Regions from separate parts of the Bacillus xiamenensis genome, predicted to be linked through region 3. Evidence: riboswitches for the same ligand, from Rfam matches in the RefSeq annotation. Region 3 holds a riboswitch; each other region holds the start of a gene.

Region 1 (6,084 bases), 1.4 Mb from region 3:
TTTTTGAAAATCATGCTGTTTGATTATTCACTGATTCTTTTAGATGAACCAACAAATAACCTTGATAAAGATAATATTCAGATGATGCTTGGTATGTTATCTGAATTGAAGAAAACGAGGACAATTTTAGTCGTTACACACTCTGATATCGTTGTGCAACAAGCCGATGTCGTCCTTCGTTTTGAAGACTTGAATAAAAGGAACCAATCCATATGAAAATGTTATTCGTGTTTGAGTATTTAAAAAAGAAACATCGATCGACTTTGAGAAAATTGGCTGTTTTGAATTTTGTTTTGCTGATGTTGATCTTTTTCTCTATATTTACTATCTTGATTTCAGCTGATAATATTTACAAAAACGTATTGACTAACGATCGGCTTTCAATGGTTTTAATTAATGGGTATTCGAAAACTGGTGAGTACGAGTACGATACAGATAAAATTAAGCGTATGCCGAATGTCAAAGACATTGTCTACGAATATGATGTCTCGTTATCTATCGAAGCAGATGGAGAAACGGATATATTATCAGCTCTATCCTTCAATCCGACAACCAAAGAGGCTGTGAGCTATGAGGGAGATCTAAAAGAGAACACCATCCTTCTTCCAGAAAGGTTCAAGGGTAAAAAAATCAAAGCCTATGATGGTGAAGTGGAGCCATTAGAAGCGAATATCGAGTACTATAAAGGTGAAGGTAACTATTTCTTAAAAGATTACGGTTACCTATCACCAGATCTGTACAAAAAACTGAGTAGTCAAATTAAGATTGGTGAGAACTACGATGGTGTTAGAACACTCATTGTTCATTTAAATAAAACCGAGGATATTTATGAGTTTGTGAACCAGTTTGATCGGATGTTTGATGAAGAGGACGTTTTTGTATACTATCAAGCGCAAGGGCTAGAGAAATTAGTTGCTAATTCAAAATTGTCATTTTTGTTGCTTGTCGTATTTCAGACCATTTTATTTGTGGTCATTGCTTTTATTTATCGAGGTCAGATGCATACACTAATTAGCATTTTGAATCGAGATTTGTTGTCCTTGTATTTAAATGGGATGTCACCCAAGGATATGATCAAGCAATTCTACCGTAGTATAGATAAGATGAATCTAAGAGTGTATATTGTGGCGGTAATACTCATTGCTGTCTTGGGTGCTTTGTTACTTGGACAATTACCAGGAGAGGTCATTTTATGGATTGGCGGTACAGCAGTTGGACTTCTTCTCGTCTTGGTTATACTGAATAAATGGTTTGTGCGCTACATCATCACAAAACGTATGAAGAAAGAACTGTCAAAAGAGAATATCGTATCAAGATTGCGAAACTAAGAAAAGAAAGATGTAGACAAAACCTCGCATTCTTTGTCAACAACCTGAAGAACTGCTGAATGGCAGTTCTTTTTTTAATAAAAAAAGCCCTAAGCCAAGAGAGCTTAGGACTATACATTTTATTTCCACACTTGATCCGCAATCTCAATCACATGACGCAGCTTTTCCCATTGCTGCTCTTCTGTTAACAGATTGCCTTCCTCTGTTGAAGCAAATCCGCATTGCGGGCTCAAACAGATTTGGTTGATGTCCACGTATTGAGCCGCTTCCTCGATTCGTTTTTTGATCTGTTCCACTGGCTCAAGCTCGCCGTACTTTGACGTGATCAGGCCAAGTACGATTTGAAGGTTTGGATTCTTCACATATCGAAGGGGTTCAAATCCGCCAGAACGATCATCGTCGAATTCTAAAAAGAGACCATCCAGATCTAGGCCGTCAAAAATCGTTTCTGCTGCGGCTTCGTAGCCACCTTCAGCTGCCCAAGTCGATTTAAAATTACCACGGCAAATGTGCATTGTAATGACTAAATCATCTGGTCGATCGGCAACGGCTTCATTAATTGTTTTTGCAAACGACTCACGAAGTTCATTTTCCTCGCGGCCAAAGGCTTTGATTTGTTCATGTCCCTTTTCAGAGAAGAACACAGCCCATGCTGTATCATCTAGCTGTAAGTAGCGGCAGCCAGCATCATAAAATGCACGGATGGCTTTTTTATAAGCCTGTGCCACGTCATGGTGGAATTCATCTAAACTGTCATACACACCTTCATCTAGCTTGCCGCGGAAAAAGAGCATATTCGGGCTTGGAATCGTCATTTTAGCCGTATGATCACCCGCGATGCTGTGAAGGAAGCGATAATCCTCTAGCATTGGATGATCTGTAAAATCAATCTTGCCTGTTACCTTGATGCCTCTCGCTTTTGTCGTCGTGTTGTGGAATTGAATGCCCTGGTCTGCTTCAAATCCTTCGACTCCATCAAGTCCTTCTAGAAAGTCAAAATGCCACCATGCACGTCTGAATTCTCCATCTGTGACAACCTCTAATCCAATTTCCTTTTGCTTCTCTACAATACGTGTAATTTCCTCGTTTTCAATTTGCCTTAGCTGCTCTGCTGTCAGTGTACCGTCGGCTTTTTGCTTGCGAGCTTCTTTGATGCGCTCAGAACGAAGCAAACTCCCTACTTGATCTGCGCGAAATGGCGGCTTTGTTGTTTTCTTTCCGATGGTTTGTACTTGTGTCATGCTGAATCCCTTCTTTCTTCAGGTTAACATTCAAATAAAAAAGCTCTTCCTTGGATAAGGAAGAGCATCATATACTGTGAGATCTCTGCCTTATCTTCAAACAAGCATCAGCTTGTTTAAGGAATTAGCACCATTCTGTTCCGAGGAACAGCGGTTGCCGGGTTTCACAGGGCCAGTCCCTCCACCACTCTTAATAAGGTTACCTTTTGATTCAATTTTCTTAATAAACACAATTATTCAACCTTTTTGAGAAAAAGTCAATGGTTTTTACAATTTATTTTCCTACATGAACAAATCAGCGACGAGGACACCAGCTAGTCCGACAAGTGAAAGAACAGTCACCATCAATGTCCAAGTTTTAAAGGTTTGAGCCATCGACAGATTAAAGTATTCTTTGTAAATCCAGAAACCCGCATCATTCACATGAGAGAATGTAATACTCCCGGCACCTGTTGCAATCACCATTAATTCCGGGCTGACACCCGTCAAACCAATCAGCGGTGCAGAAATGCCAGCCGCTGTGAGACCGGCGACAGTGGCTGATCCTAAAGAGACACGAAGGACAGCGGCAATCAGCCAGGTGAGGAGCAGAGGAGACAGTGTGCTTCCTTGCATAATCCCTGCAATGTATTGATCAACACCGCTGTCAATGAGCACCTGTTTAAAGGCGCCGCCACCTGCAATGATCAATAGAATCATCGCAATGGAGCCAATTGAATCCGTAATCGACTTCATGACGTCCTGCATGCTCTTTCCTCTGCCAAGGCCAAATGTGTAGATGGCAAGCAGCACAGAGATTAATAGGGCGATCGCGGGCTCACCTAAAAACTCAGCCGCCGGTAGCAGTGGAGAGGACGGGAAGAAAATTTCTAAACATGCTCTGAATGTCATGAGCAATACAGGCAAAACAGCGGTGAAAATGCTAATGCCGAAGCTAGGCATTTCATCTTCTGTAAATTCCTTTGGATTAAATAAATTCTTTGGAATGTGTGCGTGCAGTTGATCCTTTTTAAATAGTTTTGTAAAGAGAAGTCCGCCTACTAAAACAGCAGGAATCGCTAAAATGATTCCAATTAATAAGGTTTGTCCCATATTGGCTTGAAATACATTGGCAATGGCTGTCGGCCCTGGGTGAGGAGGGAGGAAGCCGTGTGTTGTAATGAGTGCAGCGACGAGCGGCATTCCCACATACAACACAGGAAGTCTTGCGGCTTGAGCAATGGTAAAGACTAATGGAATGAGAATGATGAATCCGGTTTCATAAAATAGAGCAATTCCGATAACAAAACCAGTCAGCATCGTCGCCCATTGAATTTTTCCGATACCAAATCGGTCGATGAGTGTCATCGCGATACGCTGAGCACCGCCAGAATCAGCCATCAATTTACCAAGCATCGCTCCAAAACCAAGAACCAATGCTAAGTGACCGAGTGTGCTTCCGAGCCCTTTTTCGACAGATGCGATCGCTTCAAGTGGTGACATGCCCTCTAACACGGCAACAATTAAAGAGACAATAATCAATGAAATGAAAGCGTTTAACTTAAAGACCACCATAAGTAAAAGTAATAACAAAACGCCAAGTCCAATAAAAACTAATGACATGATCTTTCCTCCTTTGTGTTGCATGAGGGAGCGTGAACACTCCCTATGCTTTATCCTTCAAGTATGTCTACAGCTTCTTTTAACGTATCCTTTGAGCCAACATTTCCCGGGAAAATCACATAAGACATGAATGGGAATTTACTGTCTTCTCCTGTTTGCCAAACGGGAATACCTGGTCGAATTTGACCGGCGACAGTCGCACGCTTGACGTTAAGACCCCTTGTTCCTATATCGCTTGAGGTAATTCCACCTTTGGCAATCAGATACTTAGGACGAATGGAGAGGCGCTGGACAATGCTTGTCACAGCATCACTAATTTGAACAGACAGCTTCAATTCTTCCTCTTGACGATCGTCCCCAAGATCAAGCCGTTCCCTCCTTGTATAAACAGCAACAGATTGCCCTGATGTTAACAACGCTTCAGTCTGTTGGATCACGCGGTCAATTTCCACTTGAAATGCTTCAGGTTCTAACACGAGGTGTGTATCGAACTCGATAAAAGCGATCTCTTTATTTTGTTGAAGTGCTTTTAATTGTTCCGTTGTTTTCTTGACATGGGAACCAACCATGATGAGACCACCGTGCTGGCTTTCTTCTTGGATCAAATCTTCTCTTGTTAATAAGGGTCGATCCTGAACCCCGCCAAGCACTTTTGTAAGAGCGGCCGCACTTCTAAATAGAAATTGCTGTCCTGCTTTGATGGCATCTATGAGGGCAGTGACAAAGACTTTGACATCATCATAGTCCACCGCATTCACAACCACCTTTTGAAAATTCTTCACGGTCATAAGCTGATTCTTGATCTGGTCAATGCGTAAAGCCCGTATATCCTCTAAAGAAATATAGGTAGTGTTCTCCTTTGTGAACGATCCGCCTGATTTCTCTTCAATCCACTCACCGAGATGAGAAGATTGAAATCCGAATGTACGATCTAGTGCAAACTCTGTCTCACCAGCAGGAATTAATTCGTGTCCTTCCTGTACGTAGTGAATATTGCCAATCGTAAAGCGCCCGCCTTCTTTAAAAAAGGGAAGAAGGATTTCGCCGTCAAATTGGTGGGAGCTTTGCTGTTCAATGGTTGTTCTGAGAATTTCAGTCTCTAGCGGGAAGTGTCCACGCAGGGTGGAATCCCCCCGGCTGACAATGATGAAATCTTGATCAAGCCGTTCAGCCGTTTTCACAATCGTTGATGCGATCGTTTCATGAAGAACCGTCGTTTCTTTCTCTGTCATACTGCGAGAGTTGGTTAAGATAAAGAACATACGGCTGTCTTCAAGAAAACCAGCTTCAATGCTTTTCTCTGACCAATCGGTGAAAACGGAGACGCCGTGTACGGTTTGAATGCCAGTTGGATCATCGTCTAATACAATGATTTTATGATGAAAATGGTTCAGTGCTTGTTCATATGCTGATTGGATACTATTTGAATCCGCTTTCGGAATGGTATTTAGTAAATCAATACTTTGTTTCATAAAGCCTCATCCCTTCTTCACTTCAACATGAGCCATTTTTTCGTAATATTGAACGATTCCGCCATGATCAAGTCCAGATTTTCCGTCCGCTTTGAGGGCGTGGAAGATTTCAAGCAGCTGACTAGAAAGCGGAAGAGGAACGCCAATATCATGGGCAGTTTCCATCACATTGGTTAAATCCTTTAAGTTGATGTCGATGCGTCCGCCAGGTTCAAAGTTTCGTTCTAAGATGAGCGGAACCTTTGCATCGAGAACAGCACTTCCTGCCAGTCCACCGCGAATAGCCTCATACATTTTATCAATCGCAATGCCTGACTTAGCGGCAAGAACAAGCGCCTCGGACATGGCAGCGATATTTAAGTTGACGATGATTTGATTCGCAAGCTTAGCGGTTGTACCGCTTCCATTTGATCCAACTAATACGACATCTGTGCCCATGGC
Region 2 (6,084 bases), 1.5 Mb from region 3:
ACGTTTTGACTATGTTTAAAGCGGATAGACCATCAGTGGCAGTTTTAACTTGAAAACCTTCGTTTTCGAGCCCCAATGTTAAAAAGTCGACAATGGCTGGTTCGTCATCGACTACAAGTAATTTAATATGCTGATACTTCATGATCATGACTCCTTCCAAAAAGCTCATACCGTTATTATTTTGTGTTTAGCTGAAAGTATCCTGAAAAACAGCTGAAAATGAGTTGAATGAAAGATATGCTATTTTTTCCATGCTTCAAATGAGCAAAAATATCCCTTTATATCAAAGAATGTCACAACCAAAATAAGATATTTATCAGTTTTCAGCTTATTTTCAGGTGGCCTTAAAGTCCTTTTCAGGTTGAGGGTGTAGAATCGCTAGTGTTGGGAGAAGCTCAACAGTAAATTTGAGGAGGCATTTCATTATGAAAGGACCATTTAAAGTATTATCAGGAGCTGCTTTAGGAACAATTATTTCAATTAGCTCATTAACATCGGCACATGCTGCTGTATTGCATAAGGAGGGTGACGTTGTCCAACAAACGACCAAGCAAGAACAAACGGCTGTAACAGAAGCCACTGCGAAAAAAGTGGCTTTGAAAAATTGTTCAGGTGTCATTCAATCGACTACTGTAAAAACTGAAAAGTCAGTAACAGTCTATGTGGTTAAAGTTCTTGGAGAAGATGGTAAACAGCATACGCTGAAAGTCAATTGTCATACAGGAAAAATCATCAAGCACGAAACAGCAAAAAAAGAAAAAGCAATTAACAAGCAAACCGCTCAAAAGATTGCTTTGAAAAATTGCTCAGGTGTCATTCAGTCATTAGAAATGCAAAAAGAGGATCAGACCTATGTTTACGTCATTAAGCTACTAGGTGACGATGGTAAACAACATGTTGAAAAAATCAACTGTCAAAATGGAAAGGTAATCTCACACCAAACTGGCAGTCAAACGATCAGTATTTCGAAATCAAAAGCAGAAACGATTGCACTTTCTAAAACAAAAGGTGCTATTCAATCGGTACAATTAAAAAAGGATACAGATGAATATGTTTATGTGATAAAAGTATTGGGTGAGGATGGAAAAGCTTACACGTATCATATCAATTGTGAAAAGGGTCAAGTAATGAAACAAAAAGTGTCTGCAAAAGCAGAGGGAATTACAAAACAACATGCTAAAGAGATTGCCTTAAAAAATTGCACAGGCGTAGTCAAAGATATGCAATTAAAGAAAGAAGGCAATATAACAATGTATGTCATCAAAGTCGTTGATCAGTCTCAAAAAGAGCAAACAGTGAAAATCAATGCAAATACAGGGAAAGTCTGCTCATAATCAAACATTTCGGCACATTTCATTTCTTATTCATGACAGTTCCAAAACAACCTAAAAACACGCAAATCTTGCTCCTGATAGTCATTGACTATCAGGTTTTTTTATCATTCGATTTCTTTTTGATCACGATATCAAATTTAAAATATTCAAAAAATGATTGACAATGATGGAACATCACATTAAAGTTAAGAAGACATTTCAACTAAAACAAACTTCATAACACATCTCTTATCAAGAGAGGCAGAGGGACTGGCCCTATGACGCCCGGCAACCGTTTCTATTATTCAAGAAATTGGTGCTAATTCCTGCAAAGCTGTTACAGCTTTGACAGATAAGAGAGGAAGACTTCCCGATACATGTTTCATGCAACGGTGATCAAGCCTCTCTTTACAAGAGAGGCTTTTTTGTTTCTTTTGAAGAAACAAATGATTGGTTGACAGGCATTTTCCCACTTTTTACCCTAGTTTTCTGATGTGAAAACTAAAATAATTGAAGGAGGAACAACAATGAAACGTAAATATTGGACATCATCCCTTGTATTATTGACGATCCTGACAGTTCTATTATCTGGCTGCGGTACGGGATCGAGCGCAGGCTCAAAAGCCAATGCAAACGAAAAGGTATCCTTTGACAATGTACCGAAGCGCTTTGCAAAGGGGCAGGGAGCAAAAATTAAAGTCATCCGCAAAATTGGCGGGGACGATCATACGGCTCAATTTTTAGCAGGGACAAAGGCAGAAGGTGAAGCGCTGGGCTTTACAGTGGACGTCTACACGGCAAATGGTGATACAGCAAAGTTCCATGATGCCATTTCTCAGGCACTAGAAGAAAACTATGATGGCTTTATCATCTCGCATGGGGATGATGAGGCGACAGTCGCTGATGTGAAGAAGATCACAGCGAAAGGCATCCCAGTTGTGGCGTTTGATTCGAACCCGAAGCTAAAGGACATCAAAGGAGTCACCGTGACATCTCAAGATGATGAACAATTAGCGAAAAAATCATTAGACGCGCTCGTGGCTGATTTTAAAGGAAAAGCAAACATTGCGTACCTTTGGGTAGACGGGTTCCCGCCGATGGTGAGACGAAACAAGGTGTACCAAGAAACGCTCAAACAACATACAGGGATCAAGGAGCTTGACCGATTTGGCGTTGCTTCCTCTGATACGTCTGTTCAAACACAAAATGCAGTAGCGGCGATGCTGAATAAGTATCCAAAGGGCAAGCTTGATGCGATTTTTGCCACATGGGATGCATTTGCCATCGGTGCGGCAAGAGCTTTAAAGGAAGCAGGAAGAACAGAAGTGAAAATTTACGGTATTGATGTGTCTAATGCCGATCTGCAAGAAATGACTTCGGAAAACAGTCCGTGGAAGTACACAGCAGCGGTCGATCCGAAGCTCATCGGGGCAGTCGACGTGAGGATTCTTGCGAAGAAAATAGCTGGCGAGAAAACGCCATCTTCCTATGACCTTGAGGCCTCCCTCATTTCACAAAAGCAACTTCAACAAGCAGGAAAGGCCATCAATATGGTCAATCTTGCAGAGGAAGTAAAAGGGTTCGGTTCATCGACTGCCTTTGAAGAAGATTGGATGAAGACCTTGAAGAAGCATTATGCAAAATAACCCGCGTGCACTCTCTTTCAATAGAGGGTGTTTCGTTTTTCAAATGACGATCAGTAGAGAAGGAGGACACCTATGACATCGCCACTTGTTTGTATGAAGAACATTTCGATTGAATTTCCAGGGGTCAAAGCGCTGGATCAAGTGAATTTCACATTAAAAAGAGGAACGGTCCATGCCCTTATTGGGGCGAACGGTGCTGGGAAGTCCACGTTAATGAAGGTTCTCTCTGGTGCTCATTCGCATTTTGAAGGAACCATCCACATCAATGGCGAGGCGGCAGCGATTCAAACACCGAAGGATGCGGCCTCATATGGTGTGCAGACAGTCCATCAAGAAGTGGATACAGCCCTCGTTCCCTATTTAAGTGTTGGTGAAAATATGATGATACATGAGATTGAGAAAAAACCATTTGTCCGCTGGAAAGAGCTTCATCGCAAGGCAGCTCAACTATTAAAAGAGATGGACATTGACATCTCCACGAAGCGTCTTGTGAGTGACCTGACACTGGCAGAAAAACAGATGGTGCTCATTGCCAAAGCTGTTTCTATCAAATGCAGCATTTTAATTTTAGATGAACCAACGGCTCCACTCAGTCATGCGGAAACAAGCAAATTATTCTCAATGATTCAGCAATTGAAACAGAAAGGCACGGGCATCATTTTTATCTCGCACCGCATGCCAGAAATTTTCAACATTTGCGATGAATTGACTGTGATGAGGAATGGAACCGATGTGGCGGTACACCTTGTCAAAGAGACCGATCCAAAGCAGGTCATTGAAGAAATGTTAGGTGCACCATTAGAGGAGCAATTCCCGCCCCGTACACCTTTGAAGGATGCACCGATTGTGCTTGACGTGAAAGAGTTGCATGACCAGCATAAATTGAACAACATTCACCTCCATGTGAAAAAAGGGGAAATCCTCGGGATCGCAGGACTAGTCGGCGCTGGTAAAACGGAACTGTGCAAAGCCCTGTTCGGTGCTTCAGAAAAAAAGACAGGCACTGTGGCACTTCATGGTCAAACCATTCACATCCAATCGCCTCATCAGGCCGTGAGAGCTGGAATTGCCCTTGTGCCGGAAGAGCGGAGAAAAGAAGGGATTCTCACAGAAGAGACCGTGGGATGGAACTTAACAGCTGCAAGCCTCCGTTCGTTTGCAAGGATGTTCAGCTTCTTACATCGTTCTAAGGAAAGGCAGGCAGCAAGTGAAATCGTCAAACGGCTAGGTGTCAAAACACCTTCTCTGGAAGCGAAGGTGAAGCATCTATCTGGCGGCAATCAGCAAAAGATTGCAATTGGAAAATGGCTACTGGCTGAGGCGGATGTGTACCTCTTTGATGAACCAACCAAAGGCGTAGACGTTGGAGCGAAAAAAGACATTTTCACTCTTATTGCAGAGCTTGCTGCCCGTGGAAAATCCGTTATTTATGCCTCAAGTGAACTGTCGGAAATCGCAGGGATCGCAGATCGAGTATACGTCCTATACGATGGCAGCATTGCCCGGGAAATGACTGCACCAACGACAGAAGAAGAGCTTTTATATCATTCAACAGGAGGACAATCATGAGTGAGCGACAAATTTCAGCCCCTGTTCAGCAAATCAAAAAACAGCGGCCAACATTTCACCTGTTTGATTTCTTTTATCAATATGGCACCATTTTAACAATCGTCGTATTGATTGTTGTATTTGCGACAGCGAATCCAGCATTTTTACAGTCAGGTAATATCATCAATATTTTACGATCCATCTCCATTGTGACCATCATTGCGGTGGGATTAACCATCTCATTAGCAGTGAATGGCTTTGATTTATCCGTAGGATCGGTTGCAACGTTATCGAATGCGATTGTGATTTCTATGTTTGTATGGTTCTCGCAAAACCCACTGATTGCGATCCTTTCTGCGCTAGCGGCTTCCCTTATTGTCGGCTTGCTGAATGCCTGGATGATTGTCAAAATGAAGATCCCAGATATGCTCATGACATTAGCCATGATGTTTATCATTCAAGGGCTGGCACAAACCTATACGAAAGGGGCAACCATTTCTGAAAATATGGTGATGCCGGATGGCACGTTCTCAACTGGTACCATCCCTGCCTTTTTCAGCAAAATCGGGCAGGTGCCCTATATCATTATGATTATGGCAGCCATCGTGTTGTTTGCGCATGTTTTCATGACCTACACAAAGCACGGGCGATTGATGTATATCATCGGTGGAAATAAAGAGGCGGCCCGATTATCTGGCATACATGTGAACAAATACAAAATCGCAGCATACCTTCTGTCTGCTTTATTTGCTGCAATCGGTGGTATCGTGCTCGCTTCAAGGGTCATGACAGCAGAAATTAATGCTGGTACGCCTTATTTAATGGATGGCGTTGCTGCTGCATTTATCGGTTTTTCGGTCATGGGAGCAGGTAAACCAAACGCATTTGGTACATTTATTGGTGCGGTGCTCATCGGTATTTTGCAAAATGGTCTTGTGATGATGTCTGTCCCTTATTACGCGATGGATATTGTAAAAGGATCTGTGCTGGCACTTGCATTAGCGCTGACTTATTACAAACAGCGGGGCTAAGATGTATTTTTTTAAAACCATTCGAGTCCTTTCTCCGTCTAGTAAACGGAAAGCGGTGTAACAGCTGTTTGCCAAAAGGAGATGACAAAGAGAAATGAATATGTCAGCAACTCATGTAGAAGATTTGAAAAGTGTCATGGAAGACTGGAAAAATGAATTATTAGTATATAAATTTGCATTAGATGAAATGGATACAAAGTTTTCGATCATTAGTCAGGAATATAATTTAATCCATGGACACAATCCAATAGAGCATACAAAATCACGCATCAAATCCTTTGAAAGCATCGTGAACAAACTAGCAAGGAAAGGGTGCGACATCACCACACAATGTGCCAAGGAGCATATTCATGATATCGCTGGTGTCCGCATCATCTGCTCTTTTATTCAAGATATCTATAACATTATTGATGTGCTGAGGCAAAGAGAGGATTTAAAGATTCTTGAGGTAAAGGATTACATTCAAGATCCAAAACCAAATGGTTATAGAAGTCTGCATTTAATTGTTGAAATTCCTGTCTACTTAACGAATCGTGTGGAGCATGT
Region 3 (6,084 bases):
TAAGATATTATCAGAGCCACGCATCACATGTCAATCTTTTTTCAAAATTGCTTTACAATTCATAAAACAATCCATTACAGTGATTGTATTGTCACGTAACTTGAATAGAAGGTGAAGAAATGGAATTCCAGCAATCAGATGTATTGAAACAATTACCGAAACAGTTTTTTGCGTCGCTTGTTCAAAAAGTGCAGAAAAAAGTGAAGGAAGGGGCAGATGTCATTAATTTAGGCCAGGGAAATCCTGATCAGCCCACCCCGCCGCATATTGTAAAAGCGATGCAAGAAGCGGTAGCAAAGCCCGAAAATCATCAATATTCCTCATTTCGCGGAACGGCAAAACTAAAAAAGGCAGCCGCAGTTTTTTACGAAAGAGAATATGGCGTCTCACTTGATCCGAAGACGGAAATTGCCATCTTATTTGGGGGGAAAGCGGGACTAGTCGAGCTACCGCAATGCTTACTTAATCCAGGTGATACGCTGCTTGTCCCAGATCCAGGTTATCCTGATTACTGGTCGGGTGCCGTGCTTGCTGGAGCTCACATGGTGACCATGCCGCTTCTTGAAAAAAATAATTTTTTACCTGACTACAATCGACTGTCTGAGGATGATAAGAAAAAGGCAAAATTGATGTACTTAAATTACCCAAATAATCCTACTGGTGCGACTGCAAGCCGGACTTTTTTTGAGGAAACTGTTACGTTTGCGAATGAACACAAAATGTGTGTTGTGCATGATTTTGCTTATGGAGGCATTGGATTTGACGGCGAAAAGCCGATCAGCTTTCTGCAAATAGATGGGGCGAAAGAGACTGGCATTGAAATTTACACATTGTCCAAAACGTATAATATGGCCGGCTGGAGAGTCGGTTTTGCAGTAGGGAATGCCTCTGTCATCGAAGCCATTGAGCTTTATCAGGATCATCTGTTTGTGTCGCTGTTTAAAGCGACTCAAGATGCTGCGGCGGAAGCACTTTTAAGCGATCAAACGTGTGTACGGGTGCAAAATGACCGGTACGAAAAAAGGCGGAACACTTGGATTCATGCATGTAAAGAGATTGGATGGGACGTAAGCGCACCAAAGGGATCATTTTTTGCCTGGTTAAAGGTGCCTGAAGGGTATACATCTGAAACCTTTTCTGATGTATTATTAGAGAAAGCACATGTTGTCGTTGCGCCGGGAAATGGCTTTGGCGCTCACGGTGAAGGCTATGTCAGAGTCGGTCTTTTAACAAGTGAGGAGCGGTTAAAAGAAGCCGCTGAACGCATCGCTGCATTGCAGCTGTTTGAAAAAAAGCCATTGACAACGTAAAAAAATGGTGCGATAATTCAGGCAATATTTAAGAAAATTGAATATTCTTATCAAGAGTAGGCAGAGGGACTAGCCCAATGAAGCCCGGCAACCGACTTCCATGAAGCACGGTGCTAATTCTTGCAGCAAGCGCTGAGAGATAAGATTCGGATGAATGAGACGAAACCTCTTTAATGCGCTGACAAAGCACTTAAAGAGGTTTTTTTACTGACCATATACAGGACGCAATCGAAAGGGGATTCCTAGTGAGTGAATTACTGGCAACATACGTATTAACACATCGAGCGGATGAACAAATAGACCGAAAAGCGGAGCAGATCGCACTTGGATTAACGGTCGGATCATGGACGGACTTGCCGCAGCTCAAAAAGGAGCAGCTGAAGAAACATAAAGGCCGCGTGGTGAGCGTAAAGGAAAAGGCTGCCGCAGTTGATGGCTTGTATCAATCAGAGGTGACAATTGCTTATCCTGAGGCTAACTTTTCAGCTGATCTACCCGCCGTTTTAACGACGATTTTCGGAAAGCTTTCACTAGATGGGAAAGTAAAGCTTGTTGACATCGCATTTTCAGAAGGGTTTAAAAGAAGTCTGCCTGGACCGGCATTTGGAATTGAGGGGATACGAAAGAAGGTAAATGTGTTTGATCGACCGCTGTTGATGAGTATTTTTAAAGGCGTGATCGGCCGTGATATGGCGGATTTAAAAGAACAGCTCCGTTTACAGGCTTTAGGTGGTGTTGACTTCATCAAAGATGACGAGATTTTATTTGAAAGTCCATTAGCCCCCTTTGAAGACCGAATCAAAGAAGGAAAAAAGATATTAAAAGAAACATATGAACAGACAGGACATCGCACGCTGTACGCAGTTAATTTAACTGGCAGAACCTTTGACCTGAAAGATCGAGCAAGAAAGGCAGCTGAACTCGGAGCTGATGCGCTTTTATTCAACGTCTTTGCCTATGGACTTGATGTGATGCAAAGCTTAGCTGAGGACCCAGAGATTCCATTGCCGATCATGGCACATCCAGCAGTGAGCGGCGCATTTACATCTTCTCCTGATTATGGATTCTCGCATTCTCTTCTTTTAGGCAAATTAAATCGTTATGCTGGCGCTGATTTAAGTCTTTTTCCCTCTCCTTATGGGTCAGTTGCACTTCCGAAAAATGATGCCCATGGTATCTATGAAGCTTGCGTGAAAGAAGATGCGGTTCAAAAAACGTTCCCTGTCCCATCAGCAGGCATTCATCCTGGAATGGTTCCGGTATTGATCAAAGATTTTGGACGCGATCATGTGATTAACGCAGGTGGAGGAATTCACGGACATCCGCGGGGAGCCATCGGCGGCGGAAAGGCATTTCGCTCTATCATAGATGCGGTGATCAAAGAAGAATCCATCCAAGAACAAGCATCATCTTGCCAAGACTTAAAAGCAGCACTTGATCTTTGGGGAAGGGTAGCAGAATAAATGAAAAAACCAATTGTATGTTGTGATTTTGATGGAACGATTACGAAAAATGATAATATCATCCGCATCATGAAGCACTTTGCCCCAAGTGAATGGACGAAGCTGAAGGAGGGTGTTCTGTCAAAAGAGATCACGATTCAAGAAGGCGTCGGACAGATGTTTCAATTACTGACGAGTGATCAGAAGGATGCCATTCAGTCGTTTATTTTAGAAGATACAGAGATTCGGGAAGGATTCGAACAATTTGTCGATTATGTCAAAAAAGCAGACATTCCTTTTTATGTTTTAAGCGGCGGTATGGACTTTTTTGTCTATCCAATACTCGAAGGCATTGTAGATCAAGAGAAGATTTATTGCAATCATGCATCATTTAAAGAAGACCATATTCAAGTTGAATGGCCGCATGCCTGCGATTCAGAGTGTCACAATGGCTGTGGCTGCTGCAAACCTTCGATTATTCGAGAGCTGACGAAGGAAGATGACTTCATTATCATGATTGGAGATTCAGTCACTGACGTTGAGGCAGCAAAACATGCAGATCTCACGTTTGCGCGTGACTATTTACTGAATGAATGTAAAGAGCTTGGACTCGTGCATAAAGAGTATGAAACTTTCATTGATCTAAAAGCGCAATTTGTTCAAATAAAGGAAGTGAAGGAATGGGAGACGCAAAGAGTAAACGCTGGCAGGAGCTAGCAGACATCAAACGTGAACTGGCACAAAGAGACTGGTTTTACGGAACAAGCGGCAATCTATCGATTAAAGTGTCGGATGATCCAATCACGTTTTTGGTGACGGCAAGCGGCAAAGATAAACGAAAAGAAACAGACGAAGATTTTGTACTTGTGAATGCAGCAGGTCAGCCTGATGATCCGAATCAGCCGCTTAGACCTTCAGCTGAAACACTGCTTCATACATACGTGTATGAGCGGACGAAAGCAGGCTGCTGTCTTCATGTCCACACAATTGATAATAATGTCATGTCTGAGCTGTATGGGGATAAAGGAGACATTCGTTTTAAAGGCAACGAAATCATCAAAGCCCTTGGTTATTGGGAAGAGGATGCTGAAGTGGTTCTTCCCATTATTGAAAACCCAGCTCATATTCCGCATCTTGCAGAACAATTTGCAACGCACTTGACAGAAGGGGCGGAATCCGGTGCAGTCCTCATTCGTAATCATGGCATCACCGTTTGGGGGAAAACAGCATTTGAAGCAAAACGAGTCTTAGAGGCTTATGAATTTTTATTTAGCTATCATTTGAAATTAGCGCTTTATCAAAAGCAGCTGGTCAGATAAAAAGGAGGAAAAACATATGGCGACAATTTATATTCATAATGAAGAAAACACGTTACTTGAGAACGAACAAGAGGTAGCAGCGTATTTAGAACAACAAGGGGTCATTTATGAGCATTGGGATATTGAAAAATTACCAAATCGATTATCAGAAAAGTATGATTTAACAGATGATGAAAAAGAAGAAATTTTAACTGTTTTCCAAGAGGAAATTCAAAGTATATCTGAACGAAGAGGGTACAAAGCGCAGGATGTGATTTCATTATCAGATGCGACACCAAATCTTGATGAACTGCTCCAAAACTTTAAACGTGAGCACCATCATACAGATGACGAAGTAAGATTTATCGTGAGTGGTCATGGAATCTTTGCTATTCAAGGCAAAGATGGCATCTTTTTTGATGTAAGATTGAATCCAGGAGATTTAATTTCTGTGCCTCCGAATATTCGTCACTACTTTACACTTCAAGAAGATCGTAAAGTAGTCGCAGTTCGCATATTTGTCACAACTGAGGGCTGGGTACCGATTTACGAGGAAGAAACGGTTTAATAGAAGGAGCTGATCATTCGCACGGGCGGAAGATCAGCTTTTTTTAGGAAAAAAGACATAAAATGAGAGAGAAAATAGTTGATTTTGGTCTTCTGCATAGGATAAAATTCTGTTTAATCAATGTGTCAGTCCTGTCCAAATTTGAAGTTTACCCCCAGATATGATTGGGTAAAAGGTCTTTAGACTGTAAAAAATTAAATAAAATAAGCATATTTAATTTAATTTACAAATAAAGTATAATTTTGGTGTCGGATCATTTAGAGCGTAGACAGACGAATTCATTGCGGGAGCTGAGATCATGAATATTTATATACGGAAAGAACAGCTGTTGATGTCAATTGATGAAAAGAGAAAACAAATGGTAGAAGCGGCTCAAGTAGAAGGGTATACAGGTGAGACGACAATTAAATATAGTCAAGAACTGGACAACTTGATGAATGAGTATCAGCACCTTCTTTTTCATGAAAAACAGTCTGTTGCATCCTTTCATGACCTTGTGTCTCAAATGAGTCTCCTGTCTGTGAATCGTCCCTCTTATTGACATGTAAAAACCGGTCTTGCATAAGCAAAACCGGCATCATGTCTCAATGATTAGTGTGCGGAAGGAAGCGTGATGATCACGGTTGTTCCTTTATTCATTTCGCTTTGAATATCAATTGTTCCGCCATACATCGAAATGATTCGTTTACACACAACAAGCCCAAGACCTGTTCCTTTTTCCTTCGTTGTAATAAAAGGGAGGAAGATATGTTTTAGCATTTCTTCTGGTATGCCTTCCCCTGTATCTTTCACTTTAATGATGACCTGTTCTTTTTCAGCCTCAATCACAATCTTCAAATGACCGCCGTTTGGCATCGCTTCTAATGAGTTTTTCGCTACATTTAATACGACTTGTTTAATGTGATCCTTCGTGCAATACACGCCAACATCTTGAATGGTGTTGATTTGCAAATCAACCTCGACATTATAAAGATTCGCCTCAGAAAAAACGATTGGCATGATCTCACTTATAATTTCTTTCACCGAATTATTTTGCCACTTTTCTGCCGTTGGTTTTCCTAACACAAGAAACTCACTGACGATTTGATTAATCCGTTTAATTTCTTCCTCTATGACAGAAAAATAGAGCTGATCTTCTTCTGAACGATACTTCTTTTGCAAAAGCTGGATAAACCCGCTGATGCCTGTTAATGGGTTGCGAATTTCGTGAGCCGTACTTGCTGCGAGTGTGCCAATTAATTCAAGCTTCTGTGCTTCATTTTGATGGCGTTCCTGCTGGGTTTGGCGTCTTAAAATGATATATTGGACTAGCGTGAATAAAATATTTAATAGAATAAATGCACTGGATAAAGGAAACAGCATCACTGACAGCACTTCACTTGTTGTCGCACGCTGCGGAAAAACCTCAAGCTTCCAGCTGTTTTCATCTAAATATGTAGACACGGTGCTGCCACTTTCAGATGCTG

The links. Region 3 has a riboswitch for S-adenosylmethionine ahead of mtnW (2,3-diketo-5-methylthiopentyl-1-phosphate enolase). Riboswitches for the same ligand answer to the same signal wherever they lie in the genome.
Region 1: linked by a shared signal. The riboswitch ahead of BK049_RS09145 (5-methyltetrahydropteroyltriglutamate--homocysteine S-methyltransferase) and the one ahead of mtnW (2,3-diketo-5-methylthiopentyl-1-phosphate enolase) in region 3 are both predicted to bind S-adenosylmethionine.
Region 2: linked by a shared signal. The riboswitch ahead of BK049_RS09455 (sugar ABC transporter substrate-binding protein) and the one ahead of mtnW (2,3-diketo-5-methylthiopentyl-1-phosphate enolase) in region 3 are both predicted to bind S-adenosylmethionine.

What each region holds. Positions count from the first base shown of each region.
Region 1 covers NZ_CP017786.1:1,808,678-1,814,761, forward strand. The annotation lists gene BK049_RS09135 (ATP-binding cassette domain-containing protein) at 1-216, shown strand, start outside; gene BK049_RS09140 (hypothetical protein) at 213-1,328, shown strand; gene BK049_RS09145 (5-methyltetrahydropteroyltriglutamate--homocysteine S-methyltransferase) at 1,448-2,569, opposite strand; SAM riboswitch class I at 2,657-2,769, opposite strand; gene BK049_RS09150 (gluconate:H+ symporter) at 2,852-4,171, opposite strand; gene BK049_RS09155 (four-carbon acid sugar kinase family protein) at 4,222-5,643, opposite strand; gene garR (2-hydroxy-3-oxopropionate reductase) at 5,650-6,084, opposite strand, start outside.
Region 2 covers NZ_CP017786.1:1,873,145-1,879,228, forward strand. The annotation lists gene BK049_RS09445 (response regulator transcription factor) at 1-142, opposite strand, end outside; gene BK049_RS09450 (PepSY domain-containing protein) at 426-1,334, shown strand; SAM riboswitch class I at 1,560-1,672, shown strand; gene BK049_RS09455 (sugar ABC transporter substrate-binding protein) at 1,841-2,959, shown strand; gene BK049_RS09460 (sugar ABC transporter ATP-binding protein) at 3,032-4,528, shown strand; gene BK049_RS09465 (ABC transporter permease) at 4,525-5,538, shown strand; gene ywaC (GTP pyrophosphokinase YwaC) at 5,633-6,084, shown strand, end outside.
Region 3 covers NZ_CP017786.1:362,047-368,130, reverse strand. The annotation lists gene BK049_RS01800 (pyridoxal phosphate-dependent aminotransferase) at 120-1,310, shown strand; SAM riboswitch class I at 1,355-1,456, shown strand; gene mtnW (2,3-diketo-5-methylthiopentyl-1-phosphate enolase) at 1,556-2,773, shown strand; gene BK049_RS01790 (2-hydroxy-3-keto-5-methylthiopentenyl-1-phosphate phosphatase) at 2,774-3,469, shown strand; gene BK049_RS01785 (methylthioribulose 1-phosphate dehydratase) at 3,433-4,071, shown strand; gene BK049_RS01780 (1,2-dihydroxy-3-keto-5-methylthiopentene dioxygenase) at 4,088-4,618, shown strand; gene BK049_RS01775 (aspartyl-phosphate phosphatase Spo0E family protein) at 4,917-5,159, shown strand; gene BK049_RS01770 (sporulation kinase KinD) at 5,210-6,084, opposite strand, start outside.